DNA from 4 places in the Shewanella sp. OMA3-2 genome. Region 1 is predicted to be linked to each of the others. Evidence: predicted binding sites of a transcription regulator. Region 1 holds the regulator's gene; each other region holds the start of a gene.
The links. Region 1 encodes LexA, which represses DNA repair genes until DNA is damaged. Its sites were predicted from a motif close to TACTGTATNNNNATACAGTA; they were not measured.

Region 2: a site for LexA is predicted at 5,123-5,142, ahead of L0B17_RS12285 (YebG family protein). Genes of this name have one in related genera too.
Region 3: a site for LexA is predicted at 1,923-1,942, ahead of dinB (DNA polymerase IV). Genes of this name have one in related genera too.
Region 4: a site for LexA is predicted at 1,341-1,360, ahead of recG (ATP-dependent DNA helicase RecG). Genes of this name have one in related genera too.

What each region holds. Positions count from the first base shown of each region.
Region 1 is NZ_CP090974.1:201,072-208,617, forward strand. Features, by position in the region: gene plsB (glycerol-3-phosphate 1-O-acyltransferase PlsB) at 1-2,336, opposite strand, end outside; gene lexA (transcriptional repressor LexA) at 2,587-3,204, shown strand; gene L0B17_RS00915 (cell division inhibitor SulA) at 3,201-3,719, shown strand; gene coxB (cytochrome c oxidase subunit II) at 4,108-5,685, shown strand; partial or broken gene ctaD (cytochrome c oxidase subunit I) at 5,696-7,284, shown strand; gene L0B17_RS00930 (cytochrome c oxidase assembly protein) at 7,286-7,546, shown strand, end outside.
Region 2 is NZ_CP090974.1:2,769,815-2,777,360, forward strand. Features, by position in the region: gene pepN (aminopeptidase N) at 1-1,245, opposite strand, end outside; gene prc (carboxy terminal-processing peptidase) at 1,319-3,370, opposite strand; gene proQ (RNA chaperone ProQ) at 3,393-4,016, opposite strand; gene L0B17_RS12280 (GAF domain-containing protein) at 4,293-4,751, opposite strand; gene L0B17_RS12285 (YebG family protein) at 4,827-5,111, opposite strand; gene L0B17_RS12290 (paraquat-inducible protein A) at 5,295-5,921, shown strand; gene L0B17_RS12295 (paraquat-inducible protein A) at 6,010-6,606, shown strand; gene L0B17_RS12300 (PqiB family protein) at 6,593-7,546, shown strand, end outside.
Region 3 is NZ_CP090974.1:3,609,256-3,616,801, reverse strand. Features, by position in the region: gene bfr (bacterioferritin) at 1-87, shown strand, start outside; gene L0B17_RS15940 (Fis family transcriptional regulator) at 259-570, shown strand; gene L0B17_RS15935 (GFA family protein) at 710-1,114, shown strand; gene L0B17_RS15930 (FMN-binding negative transcriptional regulator) at 1,172-1,798, opposite strand; gene dinB (DNA polymerase IV) at 1,979-3,052, shown strand; gene L0B17_RS15920 (aminoacyl-histidine dipeptidase) at 3,089-4,549, opposite strand; gene L0B17_RS15915 (M17 family metallopeptidase) at 4,755-6,284, shown strand.
Region 4 is NZ_CP090974.1:795,599-803,144, forward strand. Features, by position in the region: gene recG (ATP-dependent DNA helicase RecG) at 1-1,285, opposite strand, end outside; gene L0B17_RS03620 (response regulator transcription factor) at 1,418-2,044, opposite strand; gene L0B17_RS03625 (sensor histidine kinase) at 2,100-3,194, opposite strand; gene L0B17_RS03630 (hypothetical protein) at 3,321-4,010, opposite strand; gene L0B17_RS03635 (calcium/sodium antiporter) at 4,309-5,241, opposite strand; gene L0B17_RS03640 (AMP-binding protein) at 5,394-7,049, opposite strand; partial or broken gene trmH (tRNA (guanosine(18)-2'-O)-methyltransferase TrmH) at 7,437-7,546, opposite strand, start outside.

The DNA of each region.
Region 1 (7,546 bases):
AACACATCATCTAATGGCTCGCGGCTGCATAAATACCCTAGCTCTTTTAACTTCACGCTGAGGGTGTTGTACAATTTTTTATCATAAAACTCTGGTGCGGTAATGCCGTGTAACGCCCCTAACCTTTGAGCCAATAAATGACTGTCTCGCTCAAGCTCTGCACGCTCTAGTTCAGGTTTAATACCCAGTAAATTAAAGATAATGGCGTAACGCTGTAATGTTTCACTAACCGTTTCAGCCAATAGCTCTAACTGGGTAATATTAGCCTCGACAACAACACAACGTTTATCACCACTGATTAGATTCTCCTCAACCATTTGATCAAGTACTAAATCAACATACGCTGGAAGATCAACAATACCCATGAATAATTCCGCTTTCATCAGCGGATAAAAGTCCTCGACCACTGCCAGAATTTGTTCACGGTTACACTCTTCATAACGCACTAAGCAGCTGGCAATTAATGAAGGTACAATCATGATATGAATAATATTATTACGGTAATAACTCAAAGTAATTGTATGGTTAGGATCTATGGCGACAATATCCCCAAGAAGATCTTTCTCTAAGGTAAATTTATTGAGTGATAAACAGTGCTTAACAATAGATTGACCATCACCTTCAGCAACAGATGTATAGTCTGAATAAGGTGCTTGCTTTAATAGCTTTAAATAGAAATTTAACTGACGCTCAAGCTGATGACGCTCCAACGCATTCTGCTCTGAGGCCAATAATACTAAACTGGTTAATGTCACTGAACTGGCTGCCGCGGCACCATTAATGTTGGTCATCACTTGATTGGCAAGTAAATTAACCGCTGGCGTGACCCATGATGGCTTTTGGTCAGGATCTTTGGCAATTTCTTCACGCCAGTCAGGAGATTGTTGTTTCAAAAAGTTCTGTAAATTAATTGGTTCACCAAAGTTTACGTAACCTTGACCAAAATTACCCAGTTTACGGATAGCGCCAAATACCTGCCAAAGCGATTCCTTCTCTTTTTTCTTACCACTCAATTCTTTATGGTAAGTAGCGACTTCCATTACATGGTCGTAACCCAGATAAACTGGCACCAAAGTCACTGGCCGCTCAATACCACGCAGCACACTGTTAATCGTCATGGCTAACATACCGGTTTTAGGCGCAAGTAATCTGCCAGTGCGTGAACGACCCCCTTCGGTAAAGTACTCGACGGCATAACCCTTGGCGAACAATTGATCTAAATACTCACGAAAAATAGCGGTATACAATTTATTGCCATTAAAACTACGACGAATGAAGAAAGCGCCGCCACGGCGGAACATAGGGCCAGCAGGCCAGAAGTTTAAGTTGATACCAGCTGCAATGTGCGGTGGCACCATACCTTGGTAATACAAAATATAAGACAGTAATAAATAGTCCATGTGGCTGCGATGACAAGGCACATAGACAATTTCATGGCCATCATGATGCAGTTGACGAACTTGCTCAGCACCTTTGATGTTAATACCACTGTATAGCTTATTCCATAGCCAGGTTAAAAAGCGCTCAGCAATGCGCACTAAACTATCTGAGTAGTCGGCCGCGATTTCGTCCAGATATTCAATCGCAGTTTCACGCGCTTTTTGTTTAGAAATCTTCTTGTTTGCCGCTTCTTCTTCAATCGCCTTATTAATTGACTCAGACTTTAATAACGAAGCAAACAGCGCTTGACGGTTAGGCAGTTGCGGGCCAGTCATGACTTTACGTTGACGACGAAAATGTACCCGTGCGACACGAATTAATTTATGGGCAATGGCTTCATCAGTCCCATGCTCATCGGCTAAATAACGTAATGACATTGCATTAGAAAACTGCACAAAATTATGCCGACCTAGAAACAGGATCATTAACCATTTACGTAACCAGGTTGGACTTTCACGTTCAAGCACAGCGGCTTTCATCGTGTCATCTTCTTTGCCTGGAGTACGGCCCCAGTATAGACTCACTGGCACTAGTTGAATGTCTAACCCAGGCTGCTGACGATGGAGAGCTAATAAACTGGTAAAACAGTTTAAAAACTTTTCGCCACCTTCACGCTTACCAATAATGGGTTTTCGCCCTTCTAAACAAACCACTCGTGGCACTTTCATACCATCAAGTTGTAATGGTGCATATGGACTTGGTAAGCCTAAGCCTTGGGTCATTTCGCTTAATGCGGCAGTGTCGCTAATTGACTCTGTCTTCATGACATAAACAATGGGCTTATCTGGATCGAAGTTTAGATCTGCAAATGGGTCATGTGGCACAACTATCGTTTGCACCATCAGCTTTTGGACCCTGCGCAACACTCTAAGCATGATTGAATCTGGTTTTGACATAATAATATTCGCAATAAAGCCCTTTTAATATGGGCGCATAGGATACCAGAAACTGGTTACCTTTCACTATATGCTGTACACATCCAGCAGCGCTTTTAAATTCAATAACAAATAAAGTAAAACATACAATTGATAAATATAGTAAAAAAATCATTTCCAATAATAAAATTAAAAAATAATTGGTGAATACTTGCGCAAACACAAACACTGTATATAATGACAGTTACTGTATAGAAAGACAGGAAATAACATGAGACCCTTAACACCACGCCAAGCTGAAATTTTAGAGCTTATTAAAAACAATATCTCTGAAACTGGTATGCCACCTACTCGTGCAGAAATCGCTACACGTCTAGGTTTTAAAAGCGCAAATGCCGCTGAAGAGCATTTAAAAGCCTTGGCTAAAAAAGGGTTTATTGAAATCATGCCGGGTACATCTCGCGGTATACGATTAACCCAAGAAGATGAGCCAGAAGAAACTGGTTTACCTTTGATTGGCCAAGTCGCAGCAGGTGAGCCTATTTTAGCGCAAGAGCATGTTGAACAATACTATCAAGTCGATCCGAATATGTTTAAACCTGTCGCAGACTTCTTATTAAGAGTTCGCGGTGACAGCATGAAAAACATCGGCATTTTAGAAGGTGATTTACTCGCCGTACATAAAATGCAGCAAGCCCGAAATGGTCAAGTCGTTGTTGCTCGTGTTGAAGATGACGTTACAGTGAAACGTTTTGAGAAAAAAGGCAATATCGTGTATTTGCATGCTGAAAATGAAGCATATGCACCTATTGAAGTAGATTTAAGTTACCAAAGCCTGACTATTGAAGGGCTTGCAGTTGGTGTAATTCGTAATGGAGAATGGTTATGAACAAACTAATGGGTACATCCCCGCGTCATCCTGGTTTATGGGTAGATATGCCAACTGCAGATATTAATTTAGTGCAGCCTATCACCACACTCCAAACTGAAACCAACGGTAAAATAGAACTCGGTCAATATGCTAGCCAATTAGCGCAATTAAGCCAACAAGGCCGCTGGATTGTGCTAATTAACCCCGCCAATATCAATTACAAACAGATGTTAGCTAGTGCAGGGGTTAGAATGGACCGCGTATTGTTAGTGCATGCGAAGGACGAAATTGAAACACTTTGGGCAATGGAAAAAGCATTAACCAGTGGTACATCTAGTGCAGTTATTTCATGGACTCAACCTTTAGATGCGCGCGACAGTCGCCGATTAGAGTTAGTTGCAAAAAGTGCCCGAGCATTAGGTGTCGTGATTGAGGATGTAAGCACTCACTTAGGCACTAGTTTGGCAACCAAAGCGCTTATTTCAAATCAAAATAATGCTGTTAAAACAATTAATTTCACTTCATTTCATTAATAGTAAATGGCGTGTTTACTGAGCCCTGTCTATGTACAGGGCTTTTTTATGCAAACTTTCAGCTAATTAGCAATAAAAGTGATCTTGATCAATGTTTAATCTACAAGTAATGTATTTAACAGGGTTGAAACATTTTTAACCTAATTAAAACGCTACAGTCTAGATTTTATCTGACAGATAAAAGCGTCAAATCAGAATTGATAAGTTCAGTTGTAGGTACCGGCGTGGTGCACATAAATACAAATCAGTAAGCCTTAACGCTTACAACCACCAAGGTACTTTGAGGTCATCAAGCTTTTTTGGGAACCGAAGAGTTTACATAGAGCAGAGACTTACTGTGTGGCTCTTCTTTGTAGTTGCTATTCGCAATTGGCAGAGGAGAAGTCTTGTGAAGCAATGGTTGTATTGTGTAATGGCGGTGTTACTGGCACCTCCACTTGGGGCAAAAGAAATGCCCCTCAACATGACAAAGGGTGTAACGGATATCAGTGGTCAGGTTTATGACCTCCATATGATCATTCTTTATATTTGTTGTGCTATTGGTGTTGTGGTGTTTGGGATCATGATTTACTCGATGATCTATCACCGTAAATCCAAAGGCGCTGTCGCGGCAAATTTTCATGAAAGTACCAAAGTAGAAATTGCTTGGACCATGATCCCATTTGTTATTCTAATTGGTATGGCCATTCCAGCCACTAAAACCTTGATCGCTATGGAAGATCCGTCAGATGCGGACTTAACCATTAAAATCACCGGTTCGCAGTGGAAATGGCATTACAGCTATTTTAATGAAGATGTCGAGTTCTATAGCATTTTATCCACCCCACGTACCCAAATTGAAGGTAATGAAACCAAAAGTGCAACCTACTTGTTAGAAGTCGATAAACCTTTGGTATTACCCCTTAATCGTAAAGTGCGTTTTTTAATGACATCCGATGATGTTATCCACTCTTGGTGGGTACCGGCATTTGCCGTTAAAAAAGATGCTAACCCAGGCTTTATTAATGAAGCATGGACACGAATCGACAAAGCTGGCATTTACCGTGGCCAATGTGCCGAATTATGCGGTAAAGACCATGGATTCATGCCCATCGTAGTACAGGCGCTGCCTGAAGCTGAGTACGATGCCTGGCTTATAGATCAGAAAAAACTTGCCAGTAATGCTGCTGCCGCTGCGCAAGCTGCATTATCAGAAACTCTTTCAAAAGAAGAGTTAATGACTAAAGGTGAGCAAATCTATCTATCTACTTGTGCAGCGTGTCACCAACCTAACGGTGCTGGCTTACCTGGTGTATTCCCTTCTCTTATTGGCAGCCCATTGATTAAAGGCCCTTCTGATGGTCATATTGACATTGTGCTCAATGGTAAGCCCGGAACGGCAATGCAATCATTTGCAAAACAGTTGAGCGCCAAAGATATTGCCGCTGTTGTCACTTATGAGCGTAATGCTTGGGGCAACAACACTGGTGATGTAATTCAGGCTGTTGATGTAAGCAATGTTGCCAGTGGTGCAGCCGCTAATACCACAGAGCCCAATGCACAAGATGCTAGCACTCCGCCCGTTGCACCTACCGATGTGGTAGAGCAAGTCAATGATGTGGTTGAAAAAGCCGTCGAGATTATCGCCGAGGTTAAAGAGATAGATTTATCAGAATTAACCCATGAGCAATTAATGACAGAAGGTTTACAGGTATACACATCCTCTTGTGCAGCTTGTCACCAAGCTACAGGTGCAGGTTTACCTGGTGCATTCCCATCATTGATTGGTAGCCCTATCATTACAGGCCCTGTTGATGCGCATATCAATATCGTTCATAACGGTAAGCCAGGTACTGCAATGCAAGCTTTCGCGAGTTCTTTGACACCACGCCAAATGGCTGCGGTGATCACTTACGAGCGTAATGCATGGGGTAACAACTCTGGCGATACGGTGCAAGCTGCCGATGTTAATAGCCATGGACAGTAGGGGATAATTAATGAGCACAACTACGCACGATACTGCAGTCCATGACGATCATCATCATGGTGCCCCTAAAGGCATTATGCGCTGGCTGCTAACCACTAACCATAAAGACATTGGTTCTTTGTATTTATGGTTCAGTTTTATAATGTTTTTAACCGGCGGCGCCATGGCAATGGTGATCCGCGCCGAGTTATTTCAACCTGGCTTACAGCTAGTTGAACCTAACTTTTTCAATCAGATGACCACAGTTCATGGTCTTATCATGGTATTTGGTGCTGTTATGCCAGCCTTTACAGGCTTAGCTAACTGGCTAATACCTATGATGATTGGTGCGCCAGATATGGCATTGCCTCGCATGAACAACTGGAGTTTTTGGATTTTACCCTTCGCCTTTGCCATGCTACTTAGCACATTATTCATGGAAGGCGGTGGGCCTAACTTTGGTTGGACATTCTACGCACCGTTGTCAACAACCTACAGCCCAGATAGCACTGCACTGTTTGTATTTTCGATACACATTATGGGGATAAGCTCGATTATGGGCGCAATCAACGTGATTGTGACCATAGTCAATATGCGTGCACCGGCATGACATGGATGAAGTTACCTTTATTCGTGTGGACATGGCTTATTACCGCATTCCTGCTGATTGCAGTAATGCCGGTACTGGCTGGCGCAGTCACTATGGTATTAACCGATAAATACTTCGGCACTAGCTTTTTTGATGCCGCGGGTGGTGGCGACCCTGTTATGTTCCAGCATATTTTCTGGTTCTTTGGTCATCCAGAAGTGTACATCATGATTTTACCTTCATTCGGTATTATCTCTGCCATTGTGCCCGCCTTTAGCCGTAAAAAGCTATTTGGGTATTCGTCAATGGTATATGCAACCGCCAGTATTGCGGTGCTGTCATTCTTAGTGTGGGCACATCATATGTTCACTACTGGTATGCCGGTATTTGCTGAACTGTTCTTTATGTATTGTACTATGCTGATTGCCGTACCAACGGGGGTGAAAATATTTAACTGGGTAGCAACCATGTGGCGTGGTTCTTTAACGTTTGAAACGCCTATGTTATTTGCTATCGCCTTTATTATTTTATTCACCATTGGCGGTTTCTCTGGACTCATGCTGGCCATTACACCAGCGGACTTCCAGTACCATGACACCTATTTTGTGGTGGCCCATTTCCATTATGTACTGGTCACTGGGGCAATATTCTCCATTATGGCCGCGGCTTACTATTGGCTGCCTAAATGGACCGGTCATATGTACAGCGAAACTTTAGGTAAATGGCATTTCTGGTGCTCGGTTATTTCGGTTAACGTACTGTTTTTCCCTATGCATTTCTTAGGACTTGCGGGTATGCCACGTCGAATTCCTGACTACGCTATTCAGTTTGCCGACGTTAACCAGATTGTCTCTATTGGTGGATTTGCCTTTGGATTATCTCAGCTTATTTTCTTAGCCGTAGTGCTTAAATGCATTAAAGGCGGTGAAAAAGCACCAGATAAACCATGGGAAGGTGCTGAAGGATTGGAATGGACTATTCCAAGCCCTGCTCCTTATCACTCATTTACCACTCCACCAGAGGTAAAATGAGATGACTCAGCCAACAAAATCGAATCGTAAATTACTGACCATGCTTGTTTTGGGCGCTGTGGGTATGTTTGGCTTTGGTTTTGCGTTGGTGCCTTTGTATGACGTGCTGTGTGATGCCTTGGGAATCAATGGAAAACCCCAAAACACCGCCAGCACTTATCAAGCGGTCGTTGTAGATAAAAGCCGCACCGTTACCATTGAATTTGTCGCGCAGGTGCAATCTGATATGTCGTGGGAATTTAAGCCTCAGGTCAATCGCATT
Region 2 (7,546 bases), 1.5 Mb from region 1:
GACAGCCTGGCCATCATGACGCTCAAAATAACACTTCATTCCAGCTTGAAAACCTTGCTCGCCCAGAATGGTATGCATCATTCTAATCACTTCAGCACCTTTATTATAAACAGTCACTGTGTAGAAGTTATTCATTTCTATGACTGATTCAGGTCGAATAGGATGAGACATTGGCCCAGAATCTTCAGCAAATTGCTGGTTCTTCATCACTTTAATGGCATGAATACGATTAACCGCACGTGAACCAATATCAGAACTGAACTCTTGGTCACGAAAAACAGTTAATCCTTCTTTAAGGCTTAACTGAAACCAATCTCTGCACGTTACTCGATTCCTGGTCCAATTATGAAAATACTCATGTCCTACTACGGATTCGATACCGTGATAATCTTCATCAGTAGCACTTGCTTTGTCTGCAAGCACATATTTTGTGTTGAAAACATTCAGACCTTTATTTTCCATTGCGCCCATGTTGAAAAAATCAACAGCAACAATCATATAAATATCAAGGTCGTACTCTAATCCAAACCTGTCTTCGTCCCACTTCATTGATTTTTTAAGTGATTCCATCGCGTGACTAGACTTATGTAAATTGCCTTTATCGACAAATACCTGCAACTTTACATCACGACCAGATTGAGTCATAAAATGATCTTCAAGCATATCAAAATCACCTGCGACCAATGCAAATAAATAGCTTGGCTTAGGAAAAGGATCTTGCCAGCGGACAAAATGACGGCCTGAACGCGGCATTTCACCAGTGTCGATTAGGTTGCCATTACTTAGAAGGTAAGGAAATTTAGCTTTGTCGGCTTCGACACGCACTGTATAGGTGGCAAGAACATCAGGGCGATCTAAGAAGTAAGTAATGCGTCTAAAACCCTCGGCTTCGCATTGTGTGCAATAGGCGCCATCAGACATATATAAGCCTTCAAGGCTAGAATTAGCTTCGGGATCTAATGCGGTAATAATCTCTAATTCAAACTCTGCTTCATTAGTCACAATCACTAATTGGCTTTCAGTTTGGCGATACTCACATGCTTTGCCATTTAATTTAACTGAAACCAGATTAAGTTGTTCACCATCCAATATTAAATCTAATTGGTGTGAGCTAGTTCGGGAGATCTTACTCAGTGCTATGACCTTAGTATTTTCACCATCTAAAATCACATTCAGATCGATATGACTTATAGTAAAAGTCGGTGCGGTATAATCTTTTAAATGCTTAACCTGAGTTTCAGACATCATATTCCCTTGCATAATTTATATTTTTATAACAAAAAACGCGCAAATGCGCGTTTTTAATGTATCTTTTAACTTAAAGAGTTGGCGCTTTAGCAATCTTTTTAGCGTCTACCATATCCAGCATAATTAACGCTGTTTCATCTAGAAATGGATCTGGCACTTTAGCATCTTTGTCGTCTTCGATATCATCTAAAGACTTAACAACCGCTAAGCCATCACTAGCTCTTCGCTTATTTGTCCTGTCTAATGCACGTTTATCGTCGTCTTCACGTGACTTAATCCGCTCACTTTCAACTAACGAAATGGTCTTATCTTTATGATGCTTTTTAAACTCTGCAATATCTTCATAAATATAACCAAACTCGACATCAGTGCTAATTCGTTGCTTGTGCTTAGTATCCAGTTGGGTAACTAACTGCGGGAATATGTATCCTAATGTACCGTATTGCGCTACTGGCACCTTATCCCAAGGCAAAGCATTTTTCTCTTCAGACTCACCATACTCGCCAGCATCTAAAGCACTGGGGAACAAAATATCAGGCGTGACCCCCTTAAGTTGAGTGCTGCCACCATTAATACGATAAAACTTAGCAATAGTGTACTGCACATGACCGATAGGCTTATCATACATATCATAGATACGACCTAGGCTTTTATGCTGTTGAACCGTGCCTTTACCAAAGGTAGACTCACCAACAATCAGCGCACGTTCATAATCTTGTAACGCTGCGGCGAAAATTTCTGATGCAGATGCACTATAGCGGTCAACCATAACTGATAGCGGGCCGTTATAAGTATTTTGACCATCATTGTCACTATTTTGGTTTACTCGACCGTTTGCATCACGAATTTGGACAACAGGTCCTGTATCGATAAACAACCCAGTAAGTAATGTTGCTTCAGTGAGTGCTCCACCGCCATTACCGCGTAAGTCAATAATCACACCTTCGACTTGAGCCTCTTTCAATGTTGCTAATTCTTTAGCAACATCTTCAGATAGGTTCATATAAAAACCAGGGATTTGAATAACGCCTACCTTACGATGAGCAAACTCACCTTCGGTTGGCTCAATCACTTTAGAATTGGCTGCACGATCTTCTAAACGAATTTTGTCTCGAATAATGGTCACATCAAAAGGCTTTGCATTGGCGCCACCTTTTTTAGGCAATATTTGCAGCACAACCTCACTGCCCTTAGGGCCTTTGATGAGTTCGACTACATCGTCTAAACGCCAACCGATAACATCGACAATCTCTTTATCTTTCTGGCCAACACCAACAATTTTATCTTCGGGTGACAGCTTTTCACTTAATGCTGCTGGGCCACCGGCAACTAGACTCTTAATCACAGTGTAGTCATCGTCCATTTGTAAAACGGCACCAATTCCCTCAAGGCTTAGATTCATTTCCATTTGGAAGCGTTCAGCATTGCGTGGTGACAAATAACTAGTGTGTGGTTCAACGGTTCTAGCAAACGCATTCATAACAGTTTGAAAAACATCTTCGCTATTAGTTTGGCTTAGACGTTTAATTGCATTGTCGTATCGCTTGGTTAAGATTTCAACAATCTCATCCCATTTTTTGCCCGTTAACTTAAGATTTAACGCATCATATTTGACACGTTGACGCCATAACTCATTCAGTTCAGCTTCATCTTTTGGCCATACTGCATCTTTACGATCGAATTCATAAGCATCACCTTCTTTAGTAAAGTCGAATTCTGTTTGTAAAAGAGTTAACGCATAAGCAAAACGCTCGTAACGGCGAGTCTGTAATAAATCAAACATCTTATATGCTGGCGAAATGTCGCCGGCTTTTACCATGTCATCAAACTGGCTTTTATATTGATCAAAATTATTAATATCTGCTTGAGTCAATACATTACGACGATAATCGAGTTGCTCTAAGAATCGTAAGTATATTTGTTCTGAAAAAGCATCATCCAGGTCAAAACGATGGTAATGCGCACGGGTGAACAAGTTTGTCACTCGTTTACTCGCTGCCTGATGTTGAGGCTCTTGGGCTAGTTTGGGTAACTCGCTGATTTGAATCGTTGGTGAAATTGCCCATGCAGAAAATCCGACGAATGCACAAGCAATTGACGCGGCCAATGTAAGTTTTCGCATCAACAAGTTACTCCTTTAAATTTTATAATAGTATGTGGGCTACACGTACTTTGATGCTCAAGCCAGAATCTAACTGAACATGAACATCTTCTTTCTTAATATCGGTAATCGTTCCAGCAACTGGAGATGCACCTAACTTAACGTTTACACGTTGATTGGTGGATAAATCTTCCATTTTCGCAGGTACTAGATGAACAACCGGCGCAGCCACTTTAGCTGGACGTTCCTTTTTAGCCTCTGGACGAGCTTTAGGGGCCACTTTTTTAGCAGGCTTTTTTGCTGCAGGCTTAGGTGCTTGAGCTTGACGCTTTGCTTTGGCTTTATCTTGGCTTTCTTTCAACGTGGCTTGAGCATGATCAATATGCTCTTGCTCTAAAGCACCACATTCGTTGCCGTCTAAATCAACGCGTTGCACCCCAACTTTAACACCTTTAAGGTATCTCCAGCTGCTAGTGTAACGACGTAAAGCAACACGAAGTTGTGTTTTACTGACTCTAGAATCATCAGCTAACCGTTCAGCCAAATCTTGAAATAAACCAATTTTTAATGGCTTTGTGTCGCCTTCTGCAATAAAACATGCTGGAAAGGTTTCATATAAAAACGCTAAAATTGCGTTGGTGTCGGTCAACTTGTCTGTTGATTCCATTTTTACTTCCACGTTAAATAAGGGGACTAAATCGGCAGATATTAATAAGCCTGTAGTCGTTCATCTTTTGCTAAGTATTTCAGTTTACTGACACTTAACCTACAAATTAGCACTAACAGCCGTTGTGCTAAAGCCTCTGAAACAAACTCTAACAAATTTTCAGCTATTTACACTAGCCTCTATTTGGCTTTTCACTGATATGTGAAAGCACAAGCAGGCTATTATAAAGCTCACGGCAGCGATTGCGACAATCATTTACTATTTTTTGTCTGCTATTTAATCAAATAGGCAAGTTTCAAACTGTTTTACCAGTAATTCAATCCCATCTTGATCATCTTGGTCAAAACGATTGAGTAATGGACTGTCTATATCAAGTACCGCTATAACCTTACCATTTTGACGAACGGGTACAACGATTTCTGAATTACTGGCAGAGTCACAGGCTATATGGCCTTCAAACTGATGCACATCTGCAACTCTTTGGGTCTGATTTAGTGCAGCTGCCGTACCACAAACTCCTTTGCCCAAGGGTATTCTTGTGCAGGCTACTTTACCTTGAAACGGGCCAAGCACGAGTTGTTCACCTTTAGTGATATAAAAGCCTGCCCAGTTTAAATCATCCAGATTATCATTTATTAATGCTGAAAAATTTGCCATTGCAGCAACAATATCATCCTCACCTGCCATTAAGGCTTCAACTTGACGAGTTAACGTTTGGTAAAACTCAACTTTCATTGTAATTCCTTGATCCCAAAATACTACTTTAACTAACTTAGCGCATAGGTTAGCAGTAGTTTTTACTATTTGAAATTAATCTTGTTTAACGCTCTTTTTCTTTGGCTTAGTTTCTGCTGGGGAAGTCGCTTTAACAACACCACGAAGTAAATTAGCTAATTCATCTTTATTGTTCGCTAAATAGAAAGCGAGTTGTTCACAAGTACTGTCATCTAACTTAGCATCAGAAGCGGCTAAAAATGGCACTAAATTATCGACGACATCAAGCATTTTGTCGTAAGCATCAGCTTCTTTCTTCGATGTGAAAGTCATTTTTTCAACCCCTTCTCTTACCACGACAAATTGGGTAATCACTGCCATGAGCATATCTCCACTGTTTTTATATACAGTACCAAGATTGACATAGTTAAAGGGTAATACGCAATAGTCACCTACAGAATAATTGACTTGTTTTATAGTTTTGTTCGATATTACTCATTAAATCTTTAAATGTCGTATAATATAAGCCACTTACTCGTGAGGAAACGTTAAATAATAAATATAATGCCAGAGCCTAAGCTATATAAAGCAGTCATACTTTGTCGCTCATGCGATTTAGTTATCCGTAAACGCGCATTGCCTTCAAATGTTAGGGCGCTGTGCCCGCGCTGCGATACTGCGCTTTATGACACGCCTTATTTCTCTATCAACGGTCTTTTAGCTTTATGTATTACCTCACTCATTTTATTTTTGCCTGCTAACTTATTACCTGTACTGGAAATTAACTTTTTAGGCAGCATTCGTACCACTACTGTTTTTGAATCCGCTATAGCTGTATGGGGACAGGGATACTGGATCGTAGGTTTGGCTGTGATAGCCTCTGCAGTTGCCGCTCCTGCATTATTAGTCTTATCAATTCTATTACAAGTGTTGATCGTAAAATTTAATTTAACCTCTTCTTTTTGGCAGCAAACGTTCCGCATTCTCCTCAAAAATCATGGCCTACTTTCTCAACTGACTATGCTCGAAATTTATGTGATTAGTTTTTTAGTATCTGCATTTCAACTGTCTGATTTTTCTGATGTTTACTTTGGAATGGGAACATTAAGCTTTTCATTATTATTTTTATCAATTCTATTTTTACAGCGTGAATATAATCTTGAACATATGTGGGAGTTTGTAAATGACTGATATTAATCAAGTCACTCCGACCCCCTTACCTCAAGCAGAACTTGAACCAGATAATCAATTAACCTCATTAGCGCCTCAGGGCCAGAAAATGGGGGTGTGTTTATGTCTAGTGTGTAAAAAGGTAAATCCAACAACTGAACAAAACTGTAGCCGCTGCCATTCACGACTCAGCCCCCGTAATTATGCTAGCATCCAACAAAGTTGGGCTTTATTAGTTACGGCAACCATTTTGCTGATCTTAGCGAACATTTACCCAATCACCCTATTAACTAATCGTGGTGTAGTGACTAACGACACAATATTCAGCGGTATTACTCACCTTGTGCATCTAGGTCTTTATCCGATTGCCATTATTGTTTTTACTGCCAGTATTCTTGTACCTTGGCTTAAAATATTCGGATTAGGACTGTATTTAAGTGCCATCAGTTTTAATATACCGATTTCAAAACGAAAAATGATGATCGGTTTTCACATTATTGAATGGATTGGTCGCTGGTCAATGTTAGACCTATTTGTTATTTCACTCACTGTCGCATTAGTGAATATGGGACAGCTATTAGATGCCAAACCCGCCCCCGCGGCAACGGCATTCGCATTGGTAATATTACTGACACAACTCGCAGCAAAAGTGCTGGACACTCGCTTACTTTGGGACCGTTTGGAAACTCATAATGACGCAAATTGAATCGCCGAAAGTTGTAAAGAAAAAACTATTTTCTCCAATCTGGTTACTCCCTATTGTTGCTTTAATCCTTGGCGCTTGGCTGGGCATTAAAAGCATTAAAGAATCAGGTGTTGAAATAAACATTCACTTCCCGAGTGCCGCAGGTATTGATATAGGTAAAACCTTGGTTAAATATCAAGGGTTAGCCGTCGGTAAAGTCACCGATGTCAGCATTGATGAAGATCTTAAAGGCGTTAATGTAAAAGTCATTATGGATTATCGAGCAGATCCTTTTTTGAACAAAAACACCCAGTTTTGGTTAGTTAAACCCAAAGCAAGTATTACTGGTGTTGAAGGGCTTGAAACACTATTTTCGGGCAATTACATTGCTATTCAACCTGGTGATGGTAAATCACGCACTAATTTTGAAGCACAACGAGAAGCACCTGCAATTACGCCTGGCAGCGAAGGCATGATTATTGAGCTCCATACCGATAAATTAGGTTCTATTGATGTAGGTTCATCTATTTTTTATCGGCAAATACCTGTTGGTAGTATTGTAGGTTATCGATTATCAGGTAGCGAAAATGTCATTATTAGCGCCTTTATTCAGGAACAATATGCACATTTAGTCCATTCAGACTCTCGCTTTTGGAATGCTTCAGGACTCAGTATTGATGCTTCATTATCAGGAGTCAAAATAAACACCGAAAGCCTTGCTTCAATTTTAGCGGGCGGCATTAGCTTTAATACTGGCAGTGAAGTCACTCAAGCTAAAAATGGTGATATTTTTAACCTATTCAAAGATGAAGAACATGCTAATGGCGGTTTAGTGTTTAATTTACACATCCAGCATGCTGAAGATATTGGCGAGAACGCCAGTCTAGTTTACAGAGGCATTACGGTTGGTAAAGTTGAAAAACGGGCTTTAACTGATACTGGAGTCACATTACAGGCAGCA
Region 3 (7,546 bases), 680 kb from region 1:
GAATCTGATCATATGTACTGGTTAGAAAAACAATTACGCCTAATTGAGCGTGTTGGTTTACAGAATTACCTGCAAACTAAGATGTAATTAATTGACTAAAGCGGCTTAATTATTATTAATAAGGTCGTTTTTTGATTTAAGGCCCAGCCCCGTAAGGGATTGGGCTTTTTTATGTTAAATCGTATCAGTGAACTTTGCTACACTGGCTAATTTACCCCGCTTTCTAGCTGCTATTTGAATTTTGGAACACTGTGATATATGCGTAAAACAGATAAAAAAATAGACAATCAAATTCGACAAGTGTTAACTCAGGTGTGTGAAATTGCGTTAAATGAATACAGTGGTTTCCAATGGTTAACCCATATTGTTAATTACAGCGATTTTCCTAAAAGCTTACAGGTGATATGTGTCTTCGATACGCCTTATAGCCTCAACCGCTTTATGGCATCGGTTGAACGCGATACGCTCAGTAAGCTCATTCAAGCAAAACTGCTCAGTATTAAGGTGACGATTGATAGTCGCCAAGTGTGTTATGACAGTGAAGATAACCGTAATCAAAAGACTCACTAGCGGTCACAAATGTGGAGCATGCTGAACATCATTATTAAGCGAACCATATAGGTATTTTCGGTTTTAGTTTGATAGCATCTAGTTTTATAACGCTGAATCAGTATTTTAAATGTTTGCACAAATAGGGTGAATGCCAATTATGTACCAGGGTAAATGTTTATGCGGTGAAGTCAAAATAACCATAAAGGGTGAAATAAGTGACATTATTCATTGTCATTGTTCTTTATGTCGAAAAAATAGTGGGACTGCCTTTGCTACAAATGGCTTCATTAACGCGGCTGATTTTGAAATCGTATCGGGTAAAAATAGCTTAAGTATATTTTCATTTAAGCCAGGTCGAAATAGGCATTTTTGCAGCCATTGTGGCTCACCGGTTTATAGTTCAAACGAGCAAGACCCACAACGTTATAGAATTAGGCTTGGCATTCTGGATACTGATATATCTGAGAGACCCATCTCGCACAACTTTGTCTCATCCAAAGCAAACTGGGAAGATTTAGATGCCCAGTTGCCTAGGTATGATGCCTTTGAACCAGGTCGATAAGTTGCACAGTTAAATCATGCTGTTTAGCTCAATAGTCGCTAGATAAAGTGCTCACTTTTAACCTAGCGCAATATTTTGATTGATCATGTACTTCAGCAACTGTTGCTCATCTATGCCTGGCGATTTTGATAGCCCTTCAACGACCCCTTTTTGATCGAGTGAGCTTCTATGCTGGCCAAGCTTTTGTTTACCCTGTAATTCAGTGATTACAATTTTAAACCCTACAATGCCTTTGGCTAATTTATCTTGAAATTGCTTAGGGATAAAACCTTCACAGTTTTCAGGGGTGGGGGTTAATAAACTGGGCTCATACTTTTGGATTGTGGTTTCTAATATCGCCAATGTGGTTTCATCGTCGGTGAGTTCAACTGCGCCTTTGGCATGAACCACACTGTAATTCCAGGTTGGTACAGCAGGGAAGGCGTGATACCAGGTTGGCGAAATATAGGCATGAGGGCCATTGAAAATACACAGTACTGTGCTGTCTATAATATCTTGCCAGTGTGGATTACTGCGTGCTAAATGGCCGTAAAGTACTCCGTGTTCACCTTCCTCTGCTTTTAATATTAGCGGAATGTGTGAGGCTTCTAAATTAGATGACACAACAACCGCAAAGCCATGTTGTGCGATAAACTGATGCATATCCGTTGAGCTGTTCATCTGCCATTTTTCGGGTACATGCATGTGTTCACTTTCCTTGTAAATAACCTATAACTAATTGATTCATCATCATAGATACTTATAGATAACATACAACTGATTTCATGCTGACTTTTATCGCGTCATGTTTATAATTTGCTATGTTGAATACTGTTTTTATATACAGTATTATGAGCAACCTTACTAATGATGATGGCGTAAGCAATGCGCAAAATTATTCATATCGACATGGACTGTTATTTTGCTGCGGTTGAGATGCGTGATTTTCCTGAATTACGCGATAAAGCGATTGCGGTTGGCGGGCGTAGCGATCGCCGTGGTGTTATCAGTACTTGTAACTATGCTGCACGTAAATTTGGGGTGCGTTCAGCTATGTCGAGTTATCAAGCATTAAAGCTGTGCCCTCATTTAGTCTTGGTGCCTGGGAGAATGCAAGTTTATAAAGATGTCTCACTGCAAATAAGACAAATATTTAATCGTTACAGTGATTTAATTGAGCCATTATCATTAGATGAGGCTTTTCTTGATGTCAGCGACTGTCAGCAATACCATGGCAGTGCAACCTTAATAGCCCAAGCTATTCGCCGAGATATTGAGTTAGAAACAGGGCTAACGGCATCAGCCGGTGTCGCGCCAATTAAGTTTTTAGCCAAAATAGCCTCTGATTTAAATAAACCTAATGGCCAATATGTGATTACCCCTGATGACATTCCTGAGTTTGTGCGCACACTAGCGTTAAAGAAAATTCCGGGTGTAGGAAAAGTCACCGCACAAAAATTGTCGCTATTGGGGTTAGAGACCTGCGCCGATGTGCAGCAGTATCCTAAGGTAAAGTTACTCGAAAGTTTTGGTAAGTTTGGTGCGGTATTAATTGAGCGATCAAATGGCATCGATCCAAGGTCTATTAGCAATAATAGAGTGCGTAAATCCGTTGGCGTTGAAACAACATTAGCGCAAGATATCTTTACGCTAGCTCAATGCCATCAAGTATTACCACAACTTATTCAAGAGCTTGATAGCCAGGTGAGCCGCAGCGCAAAAGATCGCTTAATCAACAAGCAAGTGGTGAAAATCAAATTTAACGATTTTAAACAAACCACCATCGAGCAACGCAGCGATGAAATATCGGTAAAGCTGTTTTATCAATTGTTACAACAAGCACTGACCAGAAGTAATGAACGTGGCATTAGACTGATTGGGGTAAGTGTTGGTCTGGCAGAATTAGGTGAAAAAAAACTGCAAACTAAGTCGGTTGCCCAACTCGATTTGCAGTTTTAAGCGCTTATTCTGATTGGCTTAACGCCTTACATAGCATTAAGCTTTGGCTGGAATACGTTCTAATACGGCTAATAATAACTGCCAGTATTGACCTACCGTTTCAATATTAACCATTTCATCTGGGCTGTGCGGATAACGAATGGTGGGGCCAATTGAGACCATGTCCATAGTTGGGTAGGGCTCTTTAAATAAACCACATTCAAGACCTGCATGAATAACCATAATGGTGGGGTCTTTTTTGTAAATGTCGTTATAGGTATCACGCACAATAGCCATAACCGGTGAGCTGTTATCCGGCTTCCAGCCTGGGTAAGCACCGCTAAATTCAATACTGGCACCCGCAAGATTGGCTAGGGCATTTAACATGCCTTGCACTTCATCACGGCCAGAGTCGATAAGCGAGCGAATTAAACATAAAATTTCTACGCTTTCTTGTTCAGTACTTATCACACCGACATTTAATGATGTTTCGGTCACACCAGCCACTTCATCACTCATCCGCATTACCCCATTAGGGCAAGCATATAATAAGTCGATTAAGCTGTTTTGCGCATCTTCACCCATTACTTTACTGGGTGCATCAATGGCTTCTAAGGTTAATAACATGCTTGGGTCGGCAATGGCTAACTCTTCACGTACCACAGCCTGGAATGTGCTAATTGCTGTTTTTAATCCATCAACATTTTCCGCAGGTAACATAAAGCTGATATTCGCTTCACGCGGAATGGCATTACGTAATGAACCACCGGTAAAGTTAACCAGTTCTAGGGCTAATTCATCACTGTATTTAAACAGAAAACGCGCCAGTAGCTTATTTGCGTTACCGCGACCAAGATGAATATTTACCCCAGAGTGACCACCTTTAATGCCTGACAAGGTCAGTTTAAAAGATTGATTACTCAGCTCAGGTGCTTGCCATGAAAGTGGCACAGATATCTGGGCGTCAACACCGCCAGCACACCCCATGTAAATCTCACCTTCTTGTTCAGAGTCGGTATTGATCAAAATCTCTGCGTCTAAATAACCGGCTTCTAACCCAAAAGCGCCAGTCATGCCAGCTTCTTCATCAATGGTCAACAAGACTTCTAATGGACCATGCTTAATGTCATCGCTGCCTAACACGGCTAAAGCCGAAGCCATGCCAATGCCATTATCTGAACCTAATGTTGTCCCTTTTGCTTTAACCCATTCGCCATCTACATAGGCTTCGATAGGATCTTTTTCAAAGTCATGCACTTTATCTGCATTTTTTTGTGGCACCATATCGATATGAGCTTGCAACACAACAATTTTGCGATCTTCCATACCCGCAGTGGCTGGCTTACGAATAATGAGGTTGCCTACTTTGTCTTCAACAACGCTAAGGCCTTTGCCTTTTGCCCATTGTTGAATGTGGCTTGATAACGCTTGTTCATGCTTAGAAGGATGGGGAATAGCACAAATTTGTTCGAACCATTGCCAAAGAGGTTGTGGATATAATTGATTTAATGCTGTCACGAAACGTCCTCAATCAGGATAAAATATGCCATTATTCTACCATAGGCTGCACAATTGCCATTGTGATACAGTGGTTTTTCTTTGCCGTAGACACGTTCTTGTGTAAATAAAAATTCACTCAAGAATGACTAATAACATTAATGCGCAATGTTAATTCGATGTTCAGCATGCAAAAATAATCGTCAACAAAGCATAAGGGAAAATCATGTTTCAGGTGCCAATAATAGATGTAAATAACGACCAGGCCATATTTGAAGGTGAAGGTTTTGATGCCGTCATCGTCGTCACACCTAATCTGACCGATGTTACCCAGCAAGAGATTAGTTTATTAGCAGAGCATGCTAAGCAAATTGATCACCGCGTGGGTAAACAAGCCACATTACTGTTTGCGCCAGGGTTGGCTGGTGGTCGATTGATTATTGCCCCAGTAACGGGTGATGACGACTATGCCGATGTGCGCATTTATGCCAAAGCGGCAAAAGAAGGGATCAGTATTGCTAAAGATGCAGGGGCAACTAAGCCTTTATTAATCGTGGCGTCGTCACAAGACCCTCGTTTTAGTTTTGCAACTGAAGTGGCAGCACTGGCTTGTGGTCAAACATTGTGGCAACCACTGGAAACCCGTGAAGCAAATTCGCTGTCACCAGCATTAACCGCTATGGGGTTAATGACAAGTTCACCTAAAAGCGATCTGTTAAATGCATTAGAAGCGGGAAGGGTATTGGCGCGTGATTTATGTGGTACCGAGCCTGAGCGCATGAGTGCGATTAACTTTGCCGATTACTGTGTCGCCTCTTTTAAAGACAGCGGCCTTGACGTTGCAGTAATAGAAGATAAAGCGACTTTAATAAAAGATTACCCATTGCTAAGTGCTGTGGGGCGCAGCTCGTTTGATGTGGCGCGCCATCATCCACGGGTAGTGAAAGTGGCTTATACCGGTGAAGGTGACATTACACGCACGCTTTTATTTGCCGGTAAAGGTGTGGTGTATGACACTGGCGGAGCAGACATTAAAATCGCCGGCGGCATGGCGGGTATGAGCCGCGATAAAGGCGGTGCTGCGGCCGTTGCGGGATTAATGAAAACTTTATCAATACTTAAACCTAAAGGGGTGAGAGTGATTGCTGAGCTTGGGTTAGTACGTAACAGCATTGGCAGTGAAGCCTTTGTTACTGATGAGATTATTACCAGCCATGCCGGTGTGCGGGTACGTATTGGTAATACCGATGCTGAAGGGCGATTGGTATTAGCTGATTTGCTGTCGCATTTACGCATTCAAGCAACGCAGTCAGTCGCGCCATCATTATATTCAGTGGCGACCTTAACTGGTCATGTTGTGCGTGCCTATGGCAGCTATACCGCGCTAGTGGAAAATGCGGTAGCTAAGCAGCAAGGCGTGGCGGCAACACTGCAACAAATTGGCCAGCAATGGGCTGAACCCTTTGAGGTGTCATATTTACGCCCTGAAGATTTTGATAAGGTTGCTGATAAAAATGGCGCGGCTGATGTTATATCGTCAAATAATGGCCCGTCATCAGTAACCGCACGTGGTCATCAATACCCGGCTGCATTTTTATTGAAAGCCTCAGGCTTAGATACTCACCATTTAAAAAGCCCTCAACCTTTAAGCTATACCCATATTGATATTGCCGGAAGTGCGACTGAGGGCGATCCGTTATACGGCAAACCAACAGCACAACCTTTGGTTGCTTTATTACAGTTTACTGTTGGTTAGTTTATTTATTATTTGTTGTTGTAAAACAGTCATCTAGCCTGATGTTAATGGTTTGATCTGTGTTTGTTAACACCTTTGTTTGGTAATGTTGTTACCAAATAAAGGTTTTTTGTGATTTATATCAAATAAGTCTTGTAATTTAATTACGGTTTTGTATAATTCTCTTCGTCGGCAAGCAAGACACCGTCAATGCTAGTAAATCCAGGAAGGATGTTATCTCCAAGGAATCGAGTGAAAGAAAGTTGTCTCAATGGATTGAGAAAGGTTAGTTCCACGGATCAGAACCACTACTAGGTTTATACAACTTTAATTTGGAGAATTTATGATGTCTTATTTAGGCAATGGCAAGATATTTTGGCAAAACACTTGGATTAATCCAGAGGCTTTGCGCGGCGGTTTTTTCGCCATGAAGTTTTAAAATCGTTCAGCTTATTTCCGTTTGACTGTTCACAACCCTTTTTCGTCTTGTTGACGTTTAGACTCGGGTAATAGATCAATTTGATTTGTTCCCTTATCACATCCCCAAGTGATACTCGTTTTCCGTTCCCCAACGGGATACTTGCACCATGTCTGCCTACTCTGATGAGTAGGCTTTTTTTTGTCCGCGATTTATGTCATTTAACAACAGGTTCCTTGTCACTGAACCGACATATCCATCCCTGAGTCGGATGGTCTGTTCGCAAACTACCATAATGAACCTTTCCAGTATTTTCTTAACCTACTAGTTTTAAAGATAGTGTCGAATAAGATTATTTTAAAACACTGATTTGGTTTTGCCCCAAAGTTTTGTTTGGAAGTATGCAGCTTCGCTCATAGCAAAGAATATACGTGAAGTTTATCGATGTAGGTTCAGCATGGCATTTACTCACCGACACGCAGCATTCTATTGAAATAAAAAAGTCCTTGTAGCTCAACCGACCCATCCATGGGTCGTATGGTCGGCTCGAAAACTACTATAATGAACCTTTTCAGTATTTTCTTAATCTGCTGGTTTTAAAGATTGAGTAGAATAAGATTATTTTAAATACTGACTTGGTTTTGCCCCAAAGAGTGTTTGGCGATATGGCCTATGGCCACTAACATCGTTGCACTTCACCCCTCACCAGACCAAAAGGGCAAAAAGCTTGCGCGCCTTTAGAAACCCTCAGCGCCCTAGACGAGAAATGATGAAAAACGCATATTTTCGATGGTGAACGATCCAGCTTTAAGCTCATCTGTAACCGACTTACAAATGTCGCATAAATATCTAGTATCAGCCATAT
Region 4 (7,546 bases), 590 kb from region 1:
TTGGGGTGGCGGTCATAATGAGTTGATGTGGATGAAAACCTTGGCTAACGCCTTTTTCGCGTAAACCTAAACGTTGATGAACCCCAAACCTGTGTTGTTCATCAATAATAATTAACGCAAGTTTATGAAAATGAACCGCATCTTGAAATATCGCATGGGTACCTATAACGATTTGTGCCGCACCCGAAGCAATGTCTTCTAATGATTGCACTCTGGCTTTGCCTTTGATTTTACCCGCTAACCAACCCACTTTTACCCCTAAAGGTTCAAACCATTGGGCGAAATTAATCGCATGCTGCTCCGCTAACAACTCAGTGGGTGCCATCATAGCCACTTGATAACCATTTTCTATGGCTTGCAGCGCGGCCATGGCAGCAACTAATGTTTTGCCTGAGCCGACATCGCCTTGCACTAATCTCATCATAGGGTGTGATCGCTGTAAGTCTTGGCTTATTTCAGCGACAACGCGTTGCTGTGCATCTGTTGGCTTAAAAGGAAGGTTTTTTAAAAATGGGTTGAGTAATTGACCGCTGGCAGCGATTGAAATGGCCGCATCACGCTGTGATTTTTGTCTTAGCTGCAACATGCTTAAGTTATGGGCCAGTAATTCTTCTTGCACTAAACGTTGCTGGGCGGGGTGCTGACCTTGTTCAAGCATAAATGGGTCGACATATTTATCTGGTCGATGCAGTAGAATAAGGGCTTGCGGCAATGTCAGGTTGTTGGGTTGTAGATTGACCGGAATAAGCTCAGGCAAGCCGCCTTGATTTAGCATCAATAGGGCTTGGTCGGTTAGCTTGATCCAGCTTGCCTGCTTTAGCCCTTCCGTTGTCGGATAAATAGGGGTTAAGGTTTCACTTAAATTACTGTCATCACCGGGTTGGATAATTTTATATTCAGGGTGAACAATTTCAGCATGATGATTACCACGACGAATTTCACCATAGGCGCGGATCATAGCGCCTTGTTGCATGCCATTACGTTGTGCCATTGAAAAATTAAAAAACCGTAATGTCATTGGCCCGGAGTCATCACGCACATTGCAGATAAGCATTCTGCGACGACCTTGAATAATTTGCGTGGACTGTACTTCGGCTTCTATGGTGCCATAGCTGCCAAATGACAGTGCGCTAATAGGGTAGATTTGAGTGCGGTCTTCATAACGCAGCGGTAAATGAAACAGCACATCTTGTACTGTTTTAATGCCTAGCTTATTCAGCCTTTCAGCCATTTTTTTAGCCACACCTTTTAGCTCGGTGATGGGCACTAAATCTAAACGCAACAAACGTTATTTACTCCACTAAGTTATGCTTAACTCAATTTGCTTAGCACTGACATAGTACTGTGATTATATACATATGTTTTACTATCTTAGCAGAGATTAGATCTAAGGCAATATCAAGATATTAGCTTAAATTTATAACCAACCTTTTTGTTTGGCGATTCGGGCTGCATCAATGCGGTTGCTGGCATTGAGTTTGGCAATAGCTTCAGACAAGTAATTACGTACCGTACCTTCAGCAATAAAAAGTAATTTGGCAATATCGCTGGTGGCTTTACCTTCGCTGGCTAATCGTAGTGCTTGGCGTTCTTTACCATTTAGTGGGTCAATTTCACCTATGGCGGCAAAGGCCAGCTCAGGGTCAATCACGCGTTTGCCTGACATGACCTTGACAATGGCACTGATTAACTCATCTGACGGAGCATCTTTTAATAAAAAACCATTTACACCGTATTCTAATGCGCGTTTGATGTAACCGGCTCGGCCAAAGGTGGTTAAAATAATGACCTTGGTTGTACTGGATTGTGATTGTAGCCATTGGCTTAAATCAAGGCCGGTTTTATGCGGCATTTCTATGTCGGTGAGTAATAAATCAACAGGCTGTTTTTTTAGCAAAGCTAAAGCTTGTTCGCCATTTTCGGCTTCGATAATTTCAAAGCTATTAGCTAACTGGGGGTGAAGTAATTTATCTTTTGCCAGCGTAAGTAATGCGACTAAGGCGCCACGGATCATAGCCTGGTCTTCTGCGAGTAAAATTTTCATCCGGTATCCTTATCCTTGGTCTGTCTTTTATGTTTATAGCGATCTGTTATTCGCTTTATTGGGTGGTATTAGGCAGAGTGATATTAAGCGTAAACACTGGCGTGATTTGATATGAAAATGTGCCATTTAGTAAATCTACCCGTTCACGTATGCCTTTTAAACCATTGCCTTCGTTGATCTCTTTGGTGGCCGTATTTTGGCTAAGACTAAGATGAATATTATGCTCATCTTGGGCGAAAACCAGGCTCACCTTTTCGGCATGACTATGTTTGAGGCAATTGTTAACAGCCTCGGTCAAAATGAGCGCTAATTGCGACTCGACCAACTCTGTTGATGATGGGGTATCTCCTTCGACATGCACTTCCATGCCTTGATCGCGCAAAGATTGTATTAATGTAGGCAAACAAGCTTGCAGGCCTTTGTGTTTGTAATTCGACACAGTTTGCCGAATTTGGCTAAGACTATCACGGGCAATGTCGGCCAATTGGGTTAATTGTATTTGAGCTTGTTCTGCTTGATTGGCCTGGAGTAACTTAGTCGCAAGCTCAGCTTTTAAGGCGATGGAAGATAAATTGTGGCCCATAATGTCGTGTAAATCACGGGCAATACGTTCACGCTCTAATGCCGTTGCCAGTTGGGTTATTTCGTCTTGTGAACGCTGATGTTGACGTTTAATACGCTGACGATTTTGTTCAATAATGCCAAAAATACCTACACCTAAGCTAATGCCCATACCATAGAAAGCAAAATAGTAGCCTTCAATATTGACCACTTGATTCAATGCAAATAGCAGCAAGAAAATCGCTGAAAATCCAAAAAGAGCGGTGGGTAATGTGTAGAAAAAACCAATAAAAAAGCACACAAATGAGAACAATGAAATAGTGCCGGAGGTAAAGGGAGTTGCCACAATCGCGCAGGTTAGCATTACGGCAATGGGATAATGTGCTTTTTGGGTGCTGCTGTTATATGCCCAATAATACCCGAAAATAAAAGGCACTAATATTAACAGTGCCACTATAATATTGAGCCATTGACCTTGCATGAAAAACAGCGGGATAAAATAAAAACCTAAATTTAACAGATAAACCCAAGCAGTTTTTTGCTCATAGCTTTGTTCTGCCGTTTGGCTGTTGTTATTAAAGTAACTCATGGTGCTTATTCCAATATAATCATTAGGCCGTGCAGGCAATTAAGACGCTGTTAATCATATGTTAACTGCGCCTTAATTGCGCGTATATAGGTAAGCCTTTATTTAACAAGGTTTTTAATATGACTCTTACTTTGATATCTGCTTTGCCGTTTGTTGGCTAAGTAAAAATTTAGCCCAACCATATTGTGCATCAACCGTTAATGCGGTTTGCCAGTCAGAAATTGCACCCGCCAGATCGCCATCTTCTTGTTTCGCTAGCCCGCGCCATGTGTAGGCTTCGGCATGTCCCCAGCAAATATTTTCACAGGGTGCTTCAAAAAGGCTAATGGCTTCTGTAGCCAGTGTTTGCGCTTTTTCTATACCGCCACCGAATATTGATGGGGTATTGAATGCGCTAATGGCTTGCACCAACTTAACCCTTGGGTTAGTGGCATCAAGTTGTTCTGCTTGGGTAAGTAAACGCGATGACTTGATACCTAAGGTGGCCGCTTGACGACTATCAAAAGCGATTTTCATGCCATAGATTGATGCTAACAGCGCGCTGGCATCGGCACTGTTTTCTCTGCTAATCAATTGCTCAAGGTTTACTTGGGCCGAATCTAGGTGGGTGTTGGCAAGTTGTCTTTGTCCCAAAATATTAGCGGTTATGGCTAAGCGATAATCAGCATAAGCTTTTTCATAATCAAAAGTTTGGCTACTAATTTGCTTTAGCTGCTCAATATTCATGGTGTTGGCCGCGGCATCAATTTGGTTTATGTCAGCAAAGCTTGCGTGGCTGATAAGGGTTAAGCTGCCAATTAAGAGTAGTGTTTTCATGTCAATCTCCATTTTTTGATGTTAATAAGCCAAACCAGACTGGTTTGAAACTGAGATAATTATGTCGACAAACAGTGAAACTTGGCAGGCACATAGGTCATGGATTTGGTATGACAAATGTCATCAATTACAGGTGAGTTTTGTCGGTAAGCAGAAAAGGGTATCAAAAAACCGTCTATAAAATGAGACGGTTTTTTTGAGGACACCAGGTAGTGACTTTGGTGAGTAAATCAATTTAAGCGTTTATCAACACTTGAGTTAAACGAGGTTTTTAGACCTGATGATGAACATGTTTAAGCTAAGCAACCACTTGAGAAACCAAGAAGCCGGTATAACCCAGATAGCCTGTTAGTAATACCGCACCCTCGCGACGACCGATACGCAGTCCGCTCCAAGCAAAAGGTAGTACCATAATGGCGAAGAGAAGCATGGCGATAAAGTCTATTTGATTAAAGCCTTCAGCAGATACCGGATGGATTAATGCTGTTGCGCCCAATATGCCTAATACGTTAAAGATGTTCGATCCCACTACGTTGCCAATAGCAATATCACTTTGGCCTTTGAGTGCCGCCATAACGGATGTTACTAGCTCTGGCATACTGGTGCCAATAGCCACAATTGTTAAGCCGATAATCACTTCACTAATACCAAACATTTTGGCGAGATCTACCGCGCCATCAACAAACAGAATTCCGCCGCCAACCAACATAGCAATACCAACAACAATAAGCCCTACAGACAGTAATGGGTTTTGCGGTTTGGTATCAATGTCTAATTCTTCGGGTGCATTTTTTGAACTCACATAACTAAAGACTAAGTAACTGACTAATAAGCTAAATAGAATTGCACCGTCGATAAAGCTGACTACACCGTCAAGTAACAAGGTCCACACTAAAATGGATGCACCAATCATGATTGGAATATCACGTTTAACCATTTGTGATTGTATTTGAATCGGTTTAATTAAGGCGGTAATAGCCAGAATTAATCCAATGTTAACAATGTTTGAGCCAACAACGTTACCTAAGGCAATGCCTGGATTGCCGGCAAGAGCTGATTTTATACTGACCGCAAGTTCTGGCGCACTGGTACCAAAAGCAACAATGGTTAAACCAATAATCAACGGGGCAATACCGAGCTTAAGTGCCACAGCACTTGCGCCACGTACTAGGGCTTCAGCCCCAATGGTTAAAATAATAAATCCGCCAAGAATGGCCAATGCAATTAACATGTTACTCTCATTTTAGTCAGTGGTTTTGGGCTTAGCCATTAACCACTTTTTGGTTGTCGATATAATGAGGCGTATGTTGACAGAATATGTCAAAAAAATACACGCATTCAGCGTGTATTTTTTGTCTATTGAATGAATTTTAGTTCATCAATTTATAGCTCATCTTCCCAGCGGATTTTTGCACCACGAACACCCTCTACTTTAGCGCTAAAAGCCTTTTCAAGCACATGGCGTTTAATTTTAAGTGTTGGGGTTAATACATCGTTTTCGATAGTCCATGGTTCTTTGACTACGATAATTGCATCAACATGTTCATGGGATTCAAGGTTAGGGTTAATGCTGTCTAAGGTGGCTTTTAATGACGTACGCACTTCTTCACGGGGTTGTAAATTAGCCCCTTCAGACAATTGAACTAGGGCTACGGGATGCGGTAGGCCTGAGCCGATAACGCAAATTAGTTCAACGTGTGAATCTTGAGCCAGTTTGCGTTCGATAGGTACAGGGGCAACGTATTTACCTTTTGATGTTTTGAAATTATCTTTTACACGGCCGGTAATATCAATATAACCATCACTGTCTATTTCACACAAATCGCCGGTATGAAAAAATCCATCGGAATCAAATGCCGCCGCGGTAGCCTCTTCTTGTAAATAGTACCCTTTCATCAATCCAGGGCTTTTTACCAGCAACTCACCTTGTTCGGTGCGGCGCACTTGGCACCCTTCAATTGCGCGACCCACAGTACCAATTTTATTGACATTAAAAGGGTAGTTAATAATCGAATAAGCGCAGTTTTCAGTCATACCCCAGGCTTCACAAATATTCATTCCAATACTGTGATACCACTTAATTAACGTCGGTGGAATTGGCGCCGAGCCTGAACCGAGTAAACGACAATGTTCTAAGCCTAGGCCTTTCTGAATTTTGCGTTTAATAATGCTATTGATAATAGGTAATTTAAGCAGGAAATTAAGTTTGTTTTCACCAATTTTATTGACAATATTAAGTTGGAATAAAGTCCATAAACGGGGCACAGAAAAGAAAACCGTTGGCCGACAACGTTTTACGTCTTCAACAAAGCTATCTAAGCTTTCAACAAACGCCACCATTGAGCCGGAGTAAAAAGATGACCCTTCCATGGCAATACGTTCAGTGATGTGGGCCAGAGGCAGGTAAGACAGCAGTCTATCAGCAGTGTTGGTTTGTAAATCACGCACTACCGCTTCACAGGTCCAGCTGTAAGTAGCAAAGGTATGAATAGCACCTTTAGGTTTACCTGTTGAGCCAGAGGTATAAATGATGGTCATAGTCGTGTCGGGCGTTGGATGTTCTGCATCAACCAGAGGTTGCCCCAATGACAATAATTGATCCCATTGATACTGGGCTGGCATAGTGTCATAGGGCATGGCGAGGCGTAAAAGTTCACCGCCGACACCGGCTTCTTGGTCTGCCCAGTAGTCTAATTTACCGATAAAGATAGCTTTAGTACCACTGTGTTCTAATACATAACGAATCGTATCGGCATTAGCGGTTGGGTAAATAGGTACACTGATGTAGCCGCCTAGCATTAAGGCTAAGTCGGTAATGAACCATTCGGCACAGTTTTTAGATAAAATAGCCACTTTGTCGCCAGGCACTAACCCTAGATGGCGCAAAGCCCCTGCGATTTGTTGAGCTTTTTGTTGTACTTCTCGCCATGTGAAGTCGTGATAGTTGCCATTGATTGGTTGGCGTAAGTAAACTTTATCACCATGTGTTTCAACCCAATGCTCAAGCATTTCAACGGGTGTTTTAATTGCATTATTCATAGGGCTATTCTCTGATTTATTGTTTTTAATTAAGATTAGTTTAAACATGCGTTTGAACCAGTATGGCGAGTTTTGTGAGCCGGCGCAAATAGTTTGAGCTGATGAGACAGTAAACGTTATGAATCAATGGAATACTCTGGCTAGCTCTGAAGTGGGCAATGATTAACTGTTAGTTATATCGTGATTTTCTATGCGGTGCAGGGAATATTTAAAATGGCGACGTAGTAGGGGTTATCGTATTTGCTGTTAAATGACTTAACTTAACCGTATTACAGATATTACGGAGTTTTAATCTTTTAATCGAAATCTTACTCGACAATACTGAAACGACAACCCACTTGTTAACTTCACTGCAGCTTTCAACTGAGTTACTTTGTTATCTAGTTCTTATACTTCTTCAGCATGAGGATCAGGCTCTCGCATGCGTTGCCACCAATTATCCTCGGCTTTTATTTGTCCTTGCTGATCAATTTGCGGGTAAGGGATATTTTTACGGC